3 regions of the Nocardioides marinus genome follow, and region 3 is predicted to be linked to each of the others. Evidence: predicted binding sites of a transcription regulator. Region 3 holds the regulator's gene; each other region holds the start of a gene.
The links. The regulator LexA, encoded in region 3, represses DNA repair genes until DNA is damaged. The targets are predictions, from matches to a motif close to TCGAACANNTGTTCGA.

Region 1: the regulator LexA is predicted to act here: its motif matches at 3,397-3,412, upstream of BKA05_RS03950 (HNH endonuclease signature motif containing protein).
Region 2: the regulator LexA is predicted to act here: its motif matches at 2,605-2,620, upstream of BKA05_RS10275 (HNH endonuclease signature motif containing protein).

Annotation. Positions count from the first base shown of each region.
Region 1 covers NZ_JACBZI010000001.1:818,199-823,127, forward strand. Annotated here, with positions in the region: gene BKA05_RS19970 (LCP family protein) at 1-902, opposite strand, end outside; gene BKA05_RS03940 (acyl-CoA thioesterase) at 928-1,431, shown strand; gene BKA05_RS03945 (LCP family protein) at 1,550-2,998, shown strand; gene BKA05_RS03950 (HNH endonuclease signature motif containing protein) at 3,426-4,925, shown strand.
Region 2 covers NZ_JACBZI010000001.1:2,165,341-2,170,269, reverse strand. Annotated here, with positions in the region: gene BKA05_RS10285 (lipopolysaccharide biosynthesis protein) at 1-117, opposite strand, end outside; gene BKA05_RS10280 (MmpA family trehalose lipid delivery protein) at 212-1,936, shown strand; gene BKA05_RS20040 (hypothetical protein) at 2,014-2,139, shown strand; gene BKA05_RS10275 (HNH endonuclease signature motif containing protein) at 2,634-4,124, shown strand; gene BKA05_RS10270 (GNAT family N-acetyltransferase) at 4,180-4,644, opposite strand; gene BKA05_RS10265 (glycosyltransferase family 4 protein) at 4,668-4,929, opposite strand, start outside.
Region 3 covers NZ_JACBZI010000001.1:502,839-507,767, forward strand. Annotated here, with positions in the region: gene BKA05_RS02530 (alkaline phosphatase family protein) at 1-117, opposite strand, end outside; gene BKA05_RS02535 (alkaline phosphatase D family protein) at 117-1,895, opposite strand; gene lexA (transcriptional repressor LexA) at 2,095-2,826, opposite strand; gene BKA05_RS02545 (SDR family oxidoreductase) at 2,984-3,796, shown strand; gene BKA05_RS02550 (LysM peptidoglycan-binding domain-containing protein) at 4,020-4,412, shown strand; gene BKA05_RS02555 (hypothetical protein) at 4,673-4,929, opposite strand, start outside.

The sequences.
Region 1 (4,929 bases), 320 kb from region 3:
AGCACCTCGGCCCCGACCGCGGAGACGACCTCGCGCTGGGCCTGGGCGCGCTGGATGTCCCCGAGCCCGGTGTAGAGCTTGCGGGAGCGGGCGTAGCCCAGCGCGGTCTTGCCGTCGGCCTCCTGGCAGCCCTTCTTCACCTTCAGGTTGGCCTGGGGGTCGTCCATGGCCATCTTGGGGCAGATCTCGATGCCCCCGACGGCGTCGACGAGGTCGACGAACCCGCCGATCCCGATCTCCACGTAGTGGTCGACCCGGATGCCGGTGTTCTGCTCGATGGTCTGCGTCAGGAGCTTGGGTCCGCCGAAGGCGTACGCCGCGTTGATCTTGGTCGTGCCGTAGCCCGGCACCTCGACCAGCGAGTCGCGGGGGATCGACATCAGCAGGTTCGGCCCCGAGCCGGTGTGCAGCATCATGATCGTGTCGGTGCGCTGACCGGCGGCGTTGCCGGTGCCGAGCTCCTTGCGCTCCTCGGCGGAGAGCCCGGCCCGGGAGTCGCTGCCGACCATGAGGTACGTCGTGCCGGGCTGCTCGGCCGGCCGCTCACCCTTGGGCTCGAAGCCGGACTCGGAGATCTTCGTCCAGGCGTGGAACGGGGTGTAGACGAGGAAGATCAGCCACAGCACGAGCAGCAGCAGCAGGTACCGCAGCCGGAAGCGCGGTCGGCGCCGCGGACGACGCGCCGAGGGGGGCGTAGGGGCCAGCGGCGGGGTCGGCCGGGGCTGGGGCTGGGGTGAGGGCGTCGGCTGCGGCTGCTGGCGGGGCGCGCGAGGCTGCACCGGGATGCGGCGGGTGGCATCGGGGTCGGCGCCGGTGCCGTCGGCGGGACGACCCTGGGCGCCGTACAGCCAGTCGTAGGGCGGCTTCTCGCCATCGCCGCCGGTGGGGGGACGCTCCGTCATGGCCGGGACGCTACCGTGCGTGCCTGTGGCCTCCCTCGACGCGCGGTCCCCGGCCTTCGCCCGGGTCTCCCTGGCGGTGATGACCCACTCCCCGCAGGCCAACCTGCTCGGGAACGTCCACGGTGGCGAGATCGTGAAGCTCGCGGACTCCACCGCGGGTGCGGTCGCGCAGCGGCACAGCGGCGGCCCGGCCGTCACGGCGGCACTGGACGAGATGGTCTTCCTGGCCCCGGTCCACGTGGGCGACATCGTCCGCACGCTGGGGCAGGTCAACTGGGCGGGGCGCTCCTCCATGGAGATCGGTGTGCGCGTCGAGGCGCAGCCCTGGAACGACCCGAGCGCCGACGGCCTGCACGTCGCGTCGGCGTACTTCGTGTTCGTCGCCATCGACGAGGACGGGCGTTCTCGCGAGGTGCCGCCGCTGGTCCCTGACACCGCCGACGACCTGCGCCGGCACCGGGAGGCCGAGATCCGTCGGGCCCACCGGCTGGCGCGCAAGGCCGAGATCGAGGCGGGTCGGCGCGCCTAGGAAGGACGCGTCAGCGGACTTCCTGATGGTGGTCGAGCGAGCGGCGCGGCTGAGGGACGAAGGCGCGACCCGCGTGTCGAGACCCGTGGGGCGCCTGTGACTGGTGATACTGCTGGGCATGCCCGTCCCTTCCCCCGGGTCGCCCGTCCAGGCAGCGCGCACCTCGGTCGCCGAGCGTGCCGCGCGGATCCGGTTCCGTCGCGCCCTCTCGCTGATGGTGATGACGCTGCTGGCGCCCGGCTCGGCGCAGCTGGCCGCGGGCGGCAACCGGCGCGTCGGGCTCGTCGCGCTCCGGACCTGGGTGGCGATGTGGCTGCTGGTGCTCGTCGGCGGGGTCGCGGTGGCGCTGGACCACGGGCTCGCGCTCACCCTCGGCTCCACCCCCTGGTTCCTGCTGCTGCTGCGCCTGGCCCTGCTGGTCGGCGCGATCGGGTGGGCCCTGTTGTTCATGGACGCCTGGCGCCTGGGTCAGCCGCTCACCCTCGGGCTGGCGCACCGGCGCGCGGCCGTGGGCGTCAACGGCGTGCTGTGCCTCTCCGTCGCAGGCGCGCTGCTCTTCGGTGCGCACGTGGTCGGCGTCCAGCGCGACCTGATGCTCACGATGTTCGGCTCGGGGCAGGTCACCGACGCCCACCACGGCCGCTTCAACGTCCTGCTGCTCGGCGGTGACTCCGGTGCCGGGCGCTGGGGCCTGCGCCCCGACTCCCTGACCGTCGCCTCGATCGACGAGGTCACCGGGCGCACGGTGCTGGTCTCCCTGCCGCGCAACATGCAGAACTTCCCCTTCGAGGAGGGCTCTGTCATGGCCGAGCAGTTCCCCGAGGGCTTCGACGCCGACTACCTCAACGGCGTCAGCACCTGGGCCCAGGACAACACCGAGCTCTTCGAGGGCAGCGACAACCCGGGCATCGACGCCACCATCTCCGCCGTCGAGGGCATCACCGGCCTGCGCATCAACTACTGGGCGATGGTCAACCTGCAGGGGTTCAAGGACCTCGTCGACGCCGTCGGCGGCATCACCTTGAACGTCCGCCAGGCCATCCCCGTCGGCCTGCCCCACGACGACTTCTTCCGCTACATCGAGCCCGGCACGCGCAAGCTCTCCGGCTTCGAGACGCTCTGGTACGCCCGGGCCCGCTACGACTCCGACGACTACTCGCGCATGGCGCGGCAGAAGTGCGTCATGAACGCGATGCTCCAGCAGGTCAGCCCCAGCGTCGCGCTGCGCAACTTCCAGTCCATCGCCCAGGCCTCCTCCGAGCTGATCTCGACCAACGTCCCCGCCTCCGAGGTCGACACCTTCCTCGAGCTGGCGCTGAAGGCGAAGTCCCAGAAGATCTCGACGCTCTCGATCGTCCCGCCGATGGTGAACACCGCCGACCCCGACATCGACCTCGTGCACCGGAAGGTGACCGCCGCGATCGAGAAGGCCGAGGGCACCGCCGCCCCGTCGAACGGGAAGACCTCCAAGAAGAACGCCGACGCCCCCGTCACCGGCGGCTCGCTCGGCTCGCTGTCGCAGGGGTATGCCGCCAACCAGGCCGGCGACCTGGCCTCCGCCTGCTGAGTCCTCCGCCCCTCCGCTGGTCGAGCCCCCTGGTGGTCGAGCAGGCGAGCGTCAGCGACCGCACTGGTGGTCGAGCAGGCGAGCGCCAGCGAGCCGTCGTCGAGACCCCGTACGCCGCCAAAGCAACCTCCCCCACGGGGCGACTGGAGGGTCTGTCGTGACCCCCTCTCACGCCACGCCCTCCGGTCCGCTTCGACTCCGTGGTCGGCGTGGGTGGGCGCCTGGACGTTCGCGCTGCAGCAGGTCCTTCATTTGACGAAGGCGTGCTTGCGGTGGGCATTGATTTCGGTACCTGGTTGCGGTCCGGTCAAACGGTCCGGCATTGCTGAGGTGCTCGCTTGGGTTGCGGCTGGATCGTCCTCCACAGATTCACTTCGGAGCCCTCACGACCATTCCGTTCGAACACTTGTTCTAGTAGAATCTGGTCATGGCACTCGGGCACCAGGATCACTCGGCACAGGACACCGCTCCTGTCCCGACCGGTGACCTGCTGTCCCTCGCCGTCGCGCAGAAGCAGGCCGCCGACGACGCCGACCGGCAGCTCTTCATCACCGTCGCCGCCTGGGCCGACCGCCACACCACCGGTCAGCTGCTCCCCGACCTCTACGGCACCTACGGTCTGCCCGACGACAACGCACTGACCGAGGCCGAGAACGCCTGGGTCGCCCGGTTCGGGATGTCGGGTGCCGACACCATGCTCGAGCTCGCCGGCCCCGGTGCCCCCGAGGTCAGCGAGTTCGCGGTCATCGAGCTCGCCGCCGCCCTCGGCCGCTCCACCGACTCGGGGCGGATGCTGCTGTCCGATGCCGTTGAGGCCCGCTACCGGCTGCCGAAGTGCTGGCAGCGCCTGGTCGACGGCCAGGTGCAGGTGTGGCGGGTACGCCGGGTCGCCGACCTCACCCGCACCCTCACCGCCGAGGCCGCCGCGTTCGTCGACGCCCACCTGGCCCACGTCGTCCACACCGCCTCCTTCGCCACCGTCAAGCGGCTCGTCGCCGAAGCAGCCGCACGGTTCGACCCCGAGATGGCTGAGATGGAAGAGGTCGACACCGCAGCGTCCCTGCACGTCCACCTCGACCTCACCACCGCCTGGTCGATCGGCACCGCCAACGGTGTCCACCTGTCGGGTCTGCTCGACCGTGCCGATGCCGAAGAGCTCGAGGCAGCGATCCGCACCATCGCCGACCAGCTCGCCGCCGCCGGATCCACCGACTCGTTGGACGTCCGCCGCGCCAAGGCCCTGGGCTACCTCAGCCGCGGAGACCTCACCCTCGACCTCGACACCTCACCGGCCGAGCCAGGTGGTCGTGCAGCGACGAGCGCCAGCGAGGAGCGGGCGTCGAGACCACCCCGCTCGAGCCGTCCCCGCCAGGTCGTCCTCCACCTCCACCTCTCAGACGCCGCCCTCCGCGGAAACGAAGGACCCGGCACCCCAGAGATCGACCCCGACACCGGCCGGCTCGGTCTCCACCTCGCCCGCCTCGAGAACCACCACCAGACCCTCACCGCCGACACCGTCCGCGAGTGGCTCGCCGTCCCCGGCGCCAACATCGTGGTGAAGCCGGTCGTGGACCTGCACGACCAGATCGCCGTCGACGCCTACGAGATCCCCGACCGCATCAGCCAACGCGTCAAGCTCAAGCGCCCTACCTGCGTCTTCCCGCACTGCACCCGCACCTCAGCCAAGGTCGACCTCGACCACATCGAGGAGTACGTCCCACCCGACGAAGGTGGACCACCCGGGCAAACATCAACAGCCAATCTCGCCCCCCTGTGCAGACGCCACCACCGAGCCAAGACCCACCCATCCCCGAGCTCGACCAGCACCAGGTGGGACTACCAGCAGCTCACCCCCACCACCTGGCTCTGGACCAGCCCCCACGACATCCGCCTGCTCGTCCACCCCGACGGCACCACCGAGCTCTGAGGTT
Region 2 (4,929 bases), 1.7 Mb from region 3:
CGCCATCGCCACGGCGATTCCGGCGCTGCTGCGCAGCAGCGTGCGCAGGTCGGGCAGCCGTCGACCGCCCTCCGGTCCGCCTGGGGCCCCCGAGGCCCGCTCAGTCGTGGTCGTCACCCTGTGAGACTAGGTGAGGTCCTGTCCGCCCGGGGAAGTGTCGGCCAACGCCGGAGAAAAGGCGAGCGACGGGCGGACGTGCTTTGCTCCTCCGGTGGTGACCCCGGATCCGCGTGCGGCCTGGCAGCGTGTCGTGGTCGCCGTCTGGTCACTCGTCCTGGCGCTGCTGCTCCTGGGGCCGGCCCTGGCTCCGGGCTACGTCCTGTCCTACGACATGGTCTGGGTCCGCGACCTGGCCGTGCGCGCCGACGTGCTCGGGCTGGGCAGCGGGCTTCCTCGGGCCGTGCCGAGCGATGCGTGGGTGGCGGTGCTCGACGAGCTCGTGCCGGGGATACTGCTGCAGAAGCTGGTGCTCGTGGGTGTCCTGCTCGGGGGCACCGCGGGTATCGACCGGCTCCTGCCCCGTGTCGGGCTGGTCGCCCGGCTGGCTGCGGTGACGCTGTGGCAGTGGAACCCGTACGTCGTCGAGCGGCTCGTGCTCGGTCACTGGCCGGTCCTCGTCGGGTACGCCGCGCTGCCCTGGGTCCTCCTGGGTGCCCTGCGCTGGCGCGCCACCGGGCGTGCCCCGTGGTGGCTGCTGCTCGCGGTCCTCATGGGCAGCCTGAGCGTCAGCGCCGGGCTCGCGACGTCCCTGGCGCTGCTGGTCGTGCTGCTGGTCGGTCCCGGGGGCCGGCGCCCCTGGGGTCGCGGGCTGCTGCTGGCCGGTGCGGCCCAGGCGCCCTGGCTGGTCTCCGGGCTGCTGCACGTGCGCGACGCCGTCACCGACCCCGCGGCTGCCCGCCTGTTCGCGCTCTCTGACGAGGGGCCCCTCCCCGGTCCGTTGGCTGCGCTGACCCTCGGCGGGGTCTGGAACGCCGAGGTGGTGCCTGTCAGCAGGACCGGCCCGGCGACCCTGGTCGCCCTGGTCGTCCTGGCAGCGCTGCTCGTGCTGGGCATCGCCGTGGTCCGGCGCAGAGGCACGGAGCCGGCGGTGCCGTGGACCCCGCTGGTGCTGCTGTGGGCCGTCGGGTGGGTGCTGGCGATCCTCACGTGGCTGGCTCCCGGCCCCTTCGGCGTGCTCGCCGCCGTCGTACCGGGTGGGGGAGTGCTGCGTGACGGTTCCCGCCTGCTGGTCCTGTGCGTCCCGCTGCTGGTGGCCCTGGTCGCCGTGGCCGTCGACGCTGCCTGGGACTGGTCCGGCGCCCGCTGGCCCCTGGCCGCCCGGGTCTCCCTGGCGGTGGTCCTGGTGGTCTGGCCGGTCACGGTCCTGCCCGACGGGGCCTGGGGTGCCGGTGGCCGCCTGGGCGCAGTCGACTACCCCGCGGCGTACGCCGCCGCGCGCAGCGCTCTGGGCGACGCGCCCGGCGACGTGCTGGTCCTGCCCCTGTCGAGCTATCGGCAACCGGGGTGGAACGACGGGCGCAAGGTCCTCGACCCGCTGGGGCGGGTGCTGGTCCCGGTGCCCGTCGCCTCCGACGAGCTGGTCGTCGACGACGTGGTGATCGCGGGGGAGGACCCACGGGTACGCCGGGTCCGCGCGGCCCTGGAGAGCCCCACACCGCAGGCGCGGGCGGCGGCGCTCGGTGCCCTGGGCGTCGGTGCCGTGGCCACGGACCTGACCGCTCCCGGGCCGGCCCCCGACATCGCCGGTGCCGTGCTGCACGACGACGACGTGCTGCGCGTGGTGCGACTGGCTGCGGTCGACGAGACCGTCCCCCCGCGCCCCTGGTACCTCGCCATGGGCCTCGCCTGGACCCTCCACCTCGGCGTCCTGCTGGTCTCGGTCGTGGGCGGCGTCCGTTGCGCTCGGCAACGGTTTCGTCGGAATTTGTCCGGATAGGGCGTGAGACTGCTAACGTTTTCCTACCTTTGAGGGAGGGTGGAGAAGTGGGAACAATTCTTGGCACCGTCGCGGCGATGATCGTCGGCGGCGCGGTGGCCACCATCACGGTGGTCGGCGTCGTCTCGTCGCAGACGAGCCCGCAGGGTGACTCCCCTGCGAACGTCAACGCACCTGTCGTGGTGTACGGCTCTACCAACTAGGGCCTCACGCGTACCACCGAAAGGCCGGCAGCCACGAGCTGCCGGCCTTTCGGTGCGCCCACACGAATCGAGGAGGCGCGCCAACGCCGTCCCCTTCCGCTGGTCGAGGTGCGAGGAGCGTCAGCGACCGCACTGGTGGTCGAGCAGGCGAGCGCCAGCGAGCCGTCGTCGAGACCCCGCACGACGACAAGCAACCTCATCCACGGGGCGACTGGAGGGTCTGCCGTGAACCCCTTTCACGCCACGCCCTCCGGTCCGGTTCGACTCCGTGGTCGCCGCGGGTGGGCGCCTGGACGTTCGCGCTGCAGCAGGCCCTTCCTTCATCGAAGCCGTGCTCACGGTAGGCATGGATTTCGGTACCTGGTTGCGGTCCGCCCGAACGGTCCGGCATCGCCGAGGTGCTCGCTTCGGTTGCGGCTGACTCGTCCTCCACAGATTCGTTCGGTGCCCTCACGACCATTCCATTCGAACACTTGTTCTAGTAGAATCTGGTCATGGCACTCGGGCACCGGGATCACTCGGCACAGGACACCGCTCCTGTCCCGACCGGTGACCTGCTGTCCCTCGCCGTCGCGCAGAAGCAGGCCGCCGACGACGCCGACCGTCAGCTCTTCATCACCGTCGCCGCTTGGGCCGACCGCCACACCACCGGCCAGCTGCTCCCCGACCTCTACGGCACCTACGGGCTCGCCGACGACGACGCCCACGCCGCCGCCGAGAACGCCTGGGTCGCCCGGTTCGGGATGCCCGGTGCCGACACGATGCTCGAGCTCGCCGGCCCGGGTGCCCCCGAGGTCTCGGAGTTCGCGGTCATCGAGCTGGCCGCCGCGTTGGGGCGCTCCACCGACTCCGGCCGGGCCCTGGTCTCGGATGCGGTGGAGGCCAAGCACCGGCTCCCCAAGGTCTGGGCCCGCCTCGAAGCAGGCCAGGTGCAGGTGTGGCGGGTACGCCGGGTCACCGAGGTCACCCGCACCCTCACCGCCGAGGCCGCGGCGTTCGTCGACGCCCACCTCGCCCACGTCGTCCACACCGCCTCGTTCGCCACGGTCAAGAGGTTGGCTGCGGAGGCTGCGGCACGCTTCGACCCCGAGGGATGCGAGATGGAGGAGGTCGACACCGCCGCGTCCCTCCACGTCCACCTCGACCTCAGCACCGCCTGGACCATCGGCACCGCCAACGGCGTCCCCCTCACCGGGCTGCTGGACCGCGCCGACGCCGAGGAGCTCGAGCACGCCATCCGCACCATCGCCGACCAACTACTGGCCGCCGGCTCCACCGACTCGCTCGACATCCGCCGCGCCAAGGCGCTGGGCTACCTCAGCCGCGGCGACCTCACCCTCGACCTTGCTGATGAAGGTGGTCGACCAGCGACGAGCGCCAGCGAGGAGCGGGCGTCGAGACCACCCCGCAACCCCCGCCAAGTCGTCCTCCACCTCCACCTCTCAGAAGCCGCCCTCCGCGGAAACGAAGGACCCGGCGCCCCCCAGGTCGACCCCGACACCGGCCGGCTCGGTCTCCACCTCGCCCGCCTCGAGAACCACCACCAGACCCTCACCGCCGACACCGTCCGTGAGTGGCTGACCATGCCCGGCGCCAACATCGTGGTGAAGCCGGTCATCGACCTGCACGACCAGATCGCCGTCGACGCCTACGAGATCCCCGACCGCATCTCCACCCGGGTCAAGCTCAAGCGCACGACCTGCGTCTTCCCGCACTGCACCCGCACCTCAGCACGCGTGGACCTCGACCACATCGAGGAGTACGTCCCACCAGACCAGGGCGGACCACCCGGCCAGACATCAACACAGAATCTGGCCCCCTTGTGCAGACGCCACCACCGAGCCAAGACCCACCCCTCCCCGGCCTCGACAAGCTCGACCAACACCAGGTGGGACTACGACCAGCTCACCCCCACCACCTGGCTCTGGACCAGCCCCCACGGCATCCGCCTGCTCGTCCACCCCGACGGCACCACCGAGCTCTGACACGGAGCTGTGAGGGCGACCGCTGACGGTCGTCGTGCCCACCCGCCCCGGGCGGTCACCCCACCTGGCGCACGAGCACCTCGAAGCGGCGGCCGTCGGTCGAGGCGTCGAACTGCCCGACACGTTCGAAACCGAGTGAGGTGACGGTGCGCAGCGCCCGGAGGTTGAACGAGGCGACCGTGACCCTGAAGGCCGGGGGAGCAAAGGCCGCCCGTCCGTACTCCAGTCCGACGCGGATCGCCTCCCTACCCAGGCCCTGACCGACCAGCTCAGGACGAAGGCCCCCGCCGGTGTCCAGGGCGCTGTCGTCGTACGCCCAGCCCGGCACCTGCCCGTCCACGCCGAAGGAGCGGAAGCCGATGAGCCGGTCGGCATCATCGAGCAGGGCGTGGAACCCCGCATCAGGGTCGAGCAGCTCCTCAGGCCGTGCACCAGCCATGTCGTAGCAGTCGTAGGGCGCCGGGTAGCGCCACGAGCAGATGTCGGCCGCCTGGACCGGGGAGAGCGGGGCGATGCGCACGGGGGACCGGGAGCCGGCGCGGCTCAGGCGCGGGTGGTGCCGGGGTCGTCGGCCTGCAGGATGCGTCCGTCGAGCCGCGCGGAGACGACCTCGGCGAAGGAGCGCTGACTCTGCGTCCACGTGAACCGGTGGCTGACCTCCAGCGCGCCGGAGGAGAGCCGCCGGCGCAGCTCGGTGTCGGTCAGCAGCCGGCGCAGTGCGTCGGTGAACTCCGCCTGCGTGTCGACCAGCAGTCCCGAGTGGCCGTCCTCGATCGACTCCTGCGTGCCCCCGGCCGCCCGGTAG
Region 3 (4,929 bases):
GGAGAAGGCCAGGCCGGAGGCAGCCGCGGTCAGCACGGTGCGGCGGCTGGCCCGGATCTCCGCGAGCCGGCGGGCGGCGCGCTCAGGGGAGCCGGCGAGGGGGGTGTCCTGGCACATCAGGCCTCCAGCGGAGCGTCGACGGGGGTGATCCGGCCGGTCCCGGCCAGCGTGGCGTACGACGTCGACCACTCGATCGGGGTGGCCGCGTCGTCCCGGGCGCCGATGACGTACCAGTCCATCTGGGCGCGCTCGGGGGTGATGTCGAGGACGGAGTACCCGTGGTTGTCGAAGTCGAGGTACTTGATGTGCCGGTTGTTGGCGAGGATCGCGGTCTCCACGAGCGGCGTGAGCTGCGGCGCGCCGGTGATGTCCTTGAGGTTGTTCGAGGTGACCGAGGAGCACACGAACTCCACCCCGTAGGAGTCGCCGTAGAGCGGCTGCGTGGAGGTGTCCAGCGGCAGCTCGCAGGCCCACCCGGAGTGGATGTCGCCGGTGATGAACAAGACGTCCTTGACCTGGTGGTCGCGGATGTGGCCGAGGACCTCGCGGCGGTCGGCGGTGTAGCCGTCCCACTGGTCGACGTTGTAGGGCGCGCCGTCGCCGGGGAGGATGCCGGTCACGTCGTTGATGGGGTCGATCAGGTCGTTGGGCAGGTCGCCGAAGGTGACCGGCGCGATCATCACCGGGTTACCGATGACCTTCCACTGCGGCGCGTGGTCGCCGCGGGTGAGTGACTCCTTGAGCCAGGCCATCTGCTTCTTGCCGGTGATGGAGCGGGACGGGTCGCTCACCTCGGCCTCGAGCGCCGGCACGGGTGTCGGCGCGAGCGTGGAGACCTGCTCGTCGCGATAGGTGCGCAGGTCGAGCATCGAGACCTCGGCGAGGTTGCCGAAGCGCAGCCGACGGTAGAGGCGGGTGCCGTCGCCCAGGGCAGCGGTCCCGTCCATCCGCACCGGCATCCACTCGTCGTACGCGCGGTGGGCGCGGGCACGGCGGACCTTGTAGTCACCCTCGGACTCGTCGTGGTTCTCCGCGCCGTTCTTCCACTGGTCGTTGGTGACCTCGTGGTCGTCCCAGGTGAGGATCCACGAGTAGCGCGCGTGCAGGGCCTGCAGGTCGGGGTCGGCCTTGTAGTTGGCGTGCCGGCGGCGGTAGTCCTCGAGGCTGACCATCTCGTGCGGCGGGTCGTGCGGGCGGACGACGACGTTGTCCTGGCCCATGCCGTACTCGCCGGTGGGGTACTCGTAGAGGTAGTCGCCGAGGTGGAGGACGGCGTGGAGGTCCTCGCGCGCCGCGAGGCCGCGGTAGGAGCTGAAGAAGCCGGCCTCGAGGTTGGCGCAGGACACGACCCCGAAGCGCAGGTTGTCCAGGGCGGCGCGCTTGCGCGGCGCCGTGCGCAGGCGGCCGACGGGGCTCTTCTGGCCGAGGGCGCGGAAGCGGTAGAAGTACTCGGTGTCCGGCTTGAGGCCCCTGGCGTCGAGCTTGACCGTGTGGTCGCGCCCGGCGCTGGTGCGGAACCGGCCCTTGCTGACGACCTTGCGGAACCGCTTGTCCTTGGCCACCTGCCAGGTGACGGTGACCGGCCCGCCCTTGCCCGAGCCGGCCGTGGCCGCAGGGGTGGGGGTGACGCGGGTCCAGATGACGACCCGGCGCGGCAACGGGTCACCCGAGGCGACCCCGTGCTGGAAGACCTCGTGCGTCGCCTTCCCGCGCTCGGCCCCGTCGGCCGCACCGGGCTGCCCCGTCGGGTCGGCCTGCGCAGGGCGTACGCCGCTGCCGAGCACCCCGGCCGCGGCGGCTCCCGCGGCGCCGGTCGCGAGGACGGTGCGGCGGGGCAACGCGGAGGGGGAGGAGGACGAGGTGGGGGGCGTCGTCGGCGGCTTCGTCGAGGTCACGACTCATCCAACGACGCCGCCCCCTGTTTCGTGACGGTTTCGCCGGAGTGAGCACCGTCCGTTCACCCGGTGCTCACCAGGCGACCGCCCGCGACCCGGTGGACGAGCGGGCGTCGAGACCCCGCGCCTACCGGTGGTCGAGCAGTGAGGAGCGCCAGCGACGAGCGGGCGTCGAGACCACCCGCCGCCGGCGTACCCCTCAGACCTTGCGCAGCACGGCGGTGACGATGCCGAGGATGGTGGCGTGGGTGCCGTCGATCGGCTCGAAGGCGTCGTTGTGCGGCAGCAGCCACACCTGCCCGCTCTTGCGGGAGAAGGTCTTCACGGTGGCCTCGCCGTCGATCATCGCGGCGACCATCTGACCGTTCTCGGCGGTGTTGGCCTGGCGGATCACGACGTAGTCGCCGTCGCAGATGGCGGCGTCGATCATCGACTCACCACGCACCTCGAGCAGGAAGAGCTGGCCGTCGCCGACGAGCTGCTTGGGCAGCGGGAAGACGTCCTCGACCTGCTCCTCGGCGAGGATCGGCGCGCCCGCGGCGATCCGGCCGAGCATCGGCACGTAGGAGGCGGCGGGCAGGGTGTCGCCGACCCCGGTCTCGTCGAAGGAGCTCTCGTCGGCCGAGGAGATCGCGCGCCGTGCGGCCATCGACTCGGGCAGGAAGACCTCGAGGGCGCGGGGCCGGCTGCCGTCGCGCTTGATGAAGCCCTTCTCCTCCAGCACCTTCAGCTGGTGGGCCACCGAGGAGGTGCTGGTCAGGCCGACGGCCTGGCCGATCTCGCGCATGCTGGGCGGGTAGCCGCGTTGGGCGACCGCGTCGCGGATGGTCTCCAGCACCTTGGTCTGGCGCGGGGTGAGCCCGCTGGCGTCGGGCGGGCCGTCGGGGAGCGCGCTCACGCCGGGGGCGGCGTCGTCGTGGCTGGTCGCCATGGGGGTCCTCCTGGTTCGACCACCGGCCCGCAGGGTGCGCCCGCGGACGCGGCGGCACGGGTGTGGCACGGCCTGCGTCGTGGTGCTCACACGCTATGACTCATCCGGTCCGCGATCAAACATGTGTTCGAATCGGCGTGTCGAGCACACTCGGGCCATGACGCCCCGCCCGGTCCCCGCCGCCCCCATCCAGCGCAGTGCCGTGGTCACCGGTGCTGCTCGCGGCATCGGCCGCGGGATCGCCGAGCTGCTGGTGGCCCAGGGGTACGCCGTGGTCGTCACCGATGTTGACGGGGAGGCCGTGCAGGCGACCGCGCGGGAGATCGGCGCCGTCGCCGGACTGGCCCATGACGTGCGCGACCCGGAGGCGCACCGCACGGTCGCCGAGGTGGCGGCCGGGCACGGTCGTCTGGTCGCCTGGTTCAACAACGCCGGGGTCGGCGACGACGGGCGACTCTCGGAGCTCTCCGAGGAGCAGGTGCGCCGGCTGGTGGAGGTGAACCTCCTGGGTGTCCTGTGGGGCATGCGCGCTGCGCTGGAGGCCTTCGGCGACGGCTCCGGCGACATCGTCAACACCGCCTCCCTCTCGGGGCTGGGGCCGGTCCCCGGCTACAGCGTGTACGCCGCGACCAAGGCCGCGACCGTGTCGGCCACCATGTCCGTGGCCGCCGAGACGGCGCGTCGGGTGCGGGTGCACGCGATCTGCCCCGACGGGGTCCGGACGGCCATGCTGGACGAGCAGGACCCCGAAGGCCTGGGAGCGGCCCTGGTTCACTCGGGTGGTCGGATCCTGTCGGTGGAGGAGATCGCCGAGGCGGCCGTCGGGCTGGTCGGGACCGGCCGCGTGATCCGGACGGTGCCGGTGTGGCGCGGGGCCCTGATGCGCACCATCTCCCTGGCTCCCGGCGTCGCCGCCAAGGGGACCGCGCTCTTCGCCGCCCAGGGTCGTCGGGCGCTCCGCCGCGGCTGACGGGGTGGGTGGGCTCGCGGCCCACGCAGGGGCAGTCGAACATTTGTTCGCAGAAACCCTTGATCTCGTTCGAACACCTGATCTACTCTCGTACACGTGTTCGATCGAACTGGTGGTCGAGCCGTCGGCCCCAGGCCCGCCCGGTCCTCCCTGACCGGGACTGTCGGTGGTCGTCGGTAGACATCGGTTCGCAGACCCACTCCGCCTTCCCCAGGAGATCCCGATGAGCACCATGGTCCTTCCCGCAGTCCACCTCCCGGCCCGCACCTCCGCCCGTCCGGTTCCGCGCTCGGCACCGCGTTCGGCTGCTGGCACCGACGGCCGTCTGCGCCTGACCCGGCGCGGTCGCCTGGTGGTCTTCGTGGTCGGCCTGCTGGTGGCCGTGGCGATCGCGGTGGCCTTCGCTGGCGGCTCGGTCGCGACCTCGGAGAAGGGGCAGCCGGTGCCCACCGACACGATCGTGGTCGGCACCGGGGTGACCCTGTGGGACATCGCCTCGGCCCGGGCCGAGGGCGGCGACGTCCGCGACATGATGTCGACCATCCAGCAGCTCAACCACCTCGAGAGCGGCATGCTCGTCGCCGGTCAGCGGCTGCGGGTCCCCGCCGACAGCTGAGCGCGACGCGACGGGAGCACCGCCCCGGAAGGGGCGCACAGACTTCGCCGGTCGATTCGACCCCGGCCGGCGAAACCACGGGGAAGACGAGGGGCGGGCCCACGGCGGGACCGCCCCTCGGTGGTGCTGGGCGGGCCGCAAGGTCTGACTGATGTCAGTCAGACCTTGCGGTGCGCGGTCGAACCTTCGACCGCGAACCCGCAGGTTCGACCGATATCAGTCAGACCTTCGCGCACCGGCCGTCCTGGGCGGGGCCAGGCTCAGCGCGCGGCGCGCTTGCCGCCCTTGGGTCGCGGAGCGGGGGGCTCGGTGCCGGGTGCTGGGTCCGGGGCGACGACGCCGAGCTCGCGCAGCAGCCGCAGCCCGACCAACAGGCCGGCGAAGAGGCAGGCCACCGCGCCGAGGGAGGCCAGGGCGAGGAACCACCAGGCGGCGGTCCTGCCCTCGCGTGCGGTCGTGCCGAAGTCGATGGCCGCCCAGACCAGGTAGCCCCAGGCGACGACCAGGCCGGTGACCC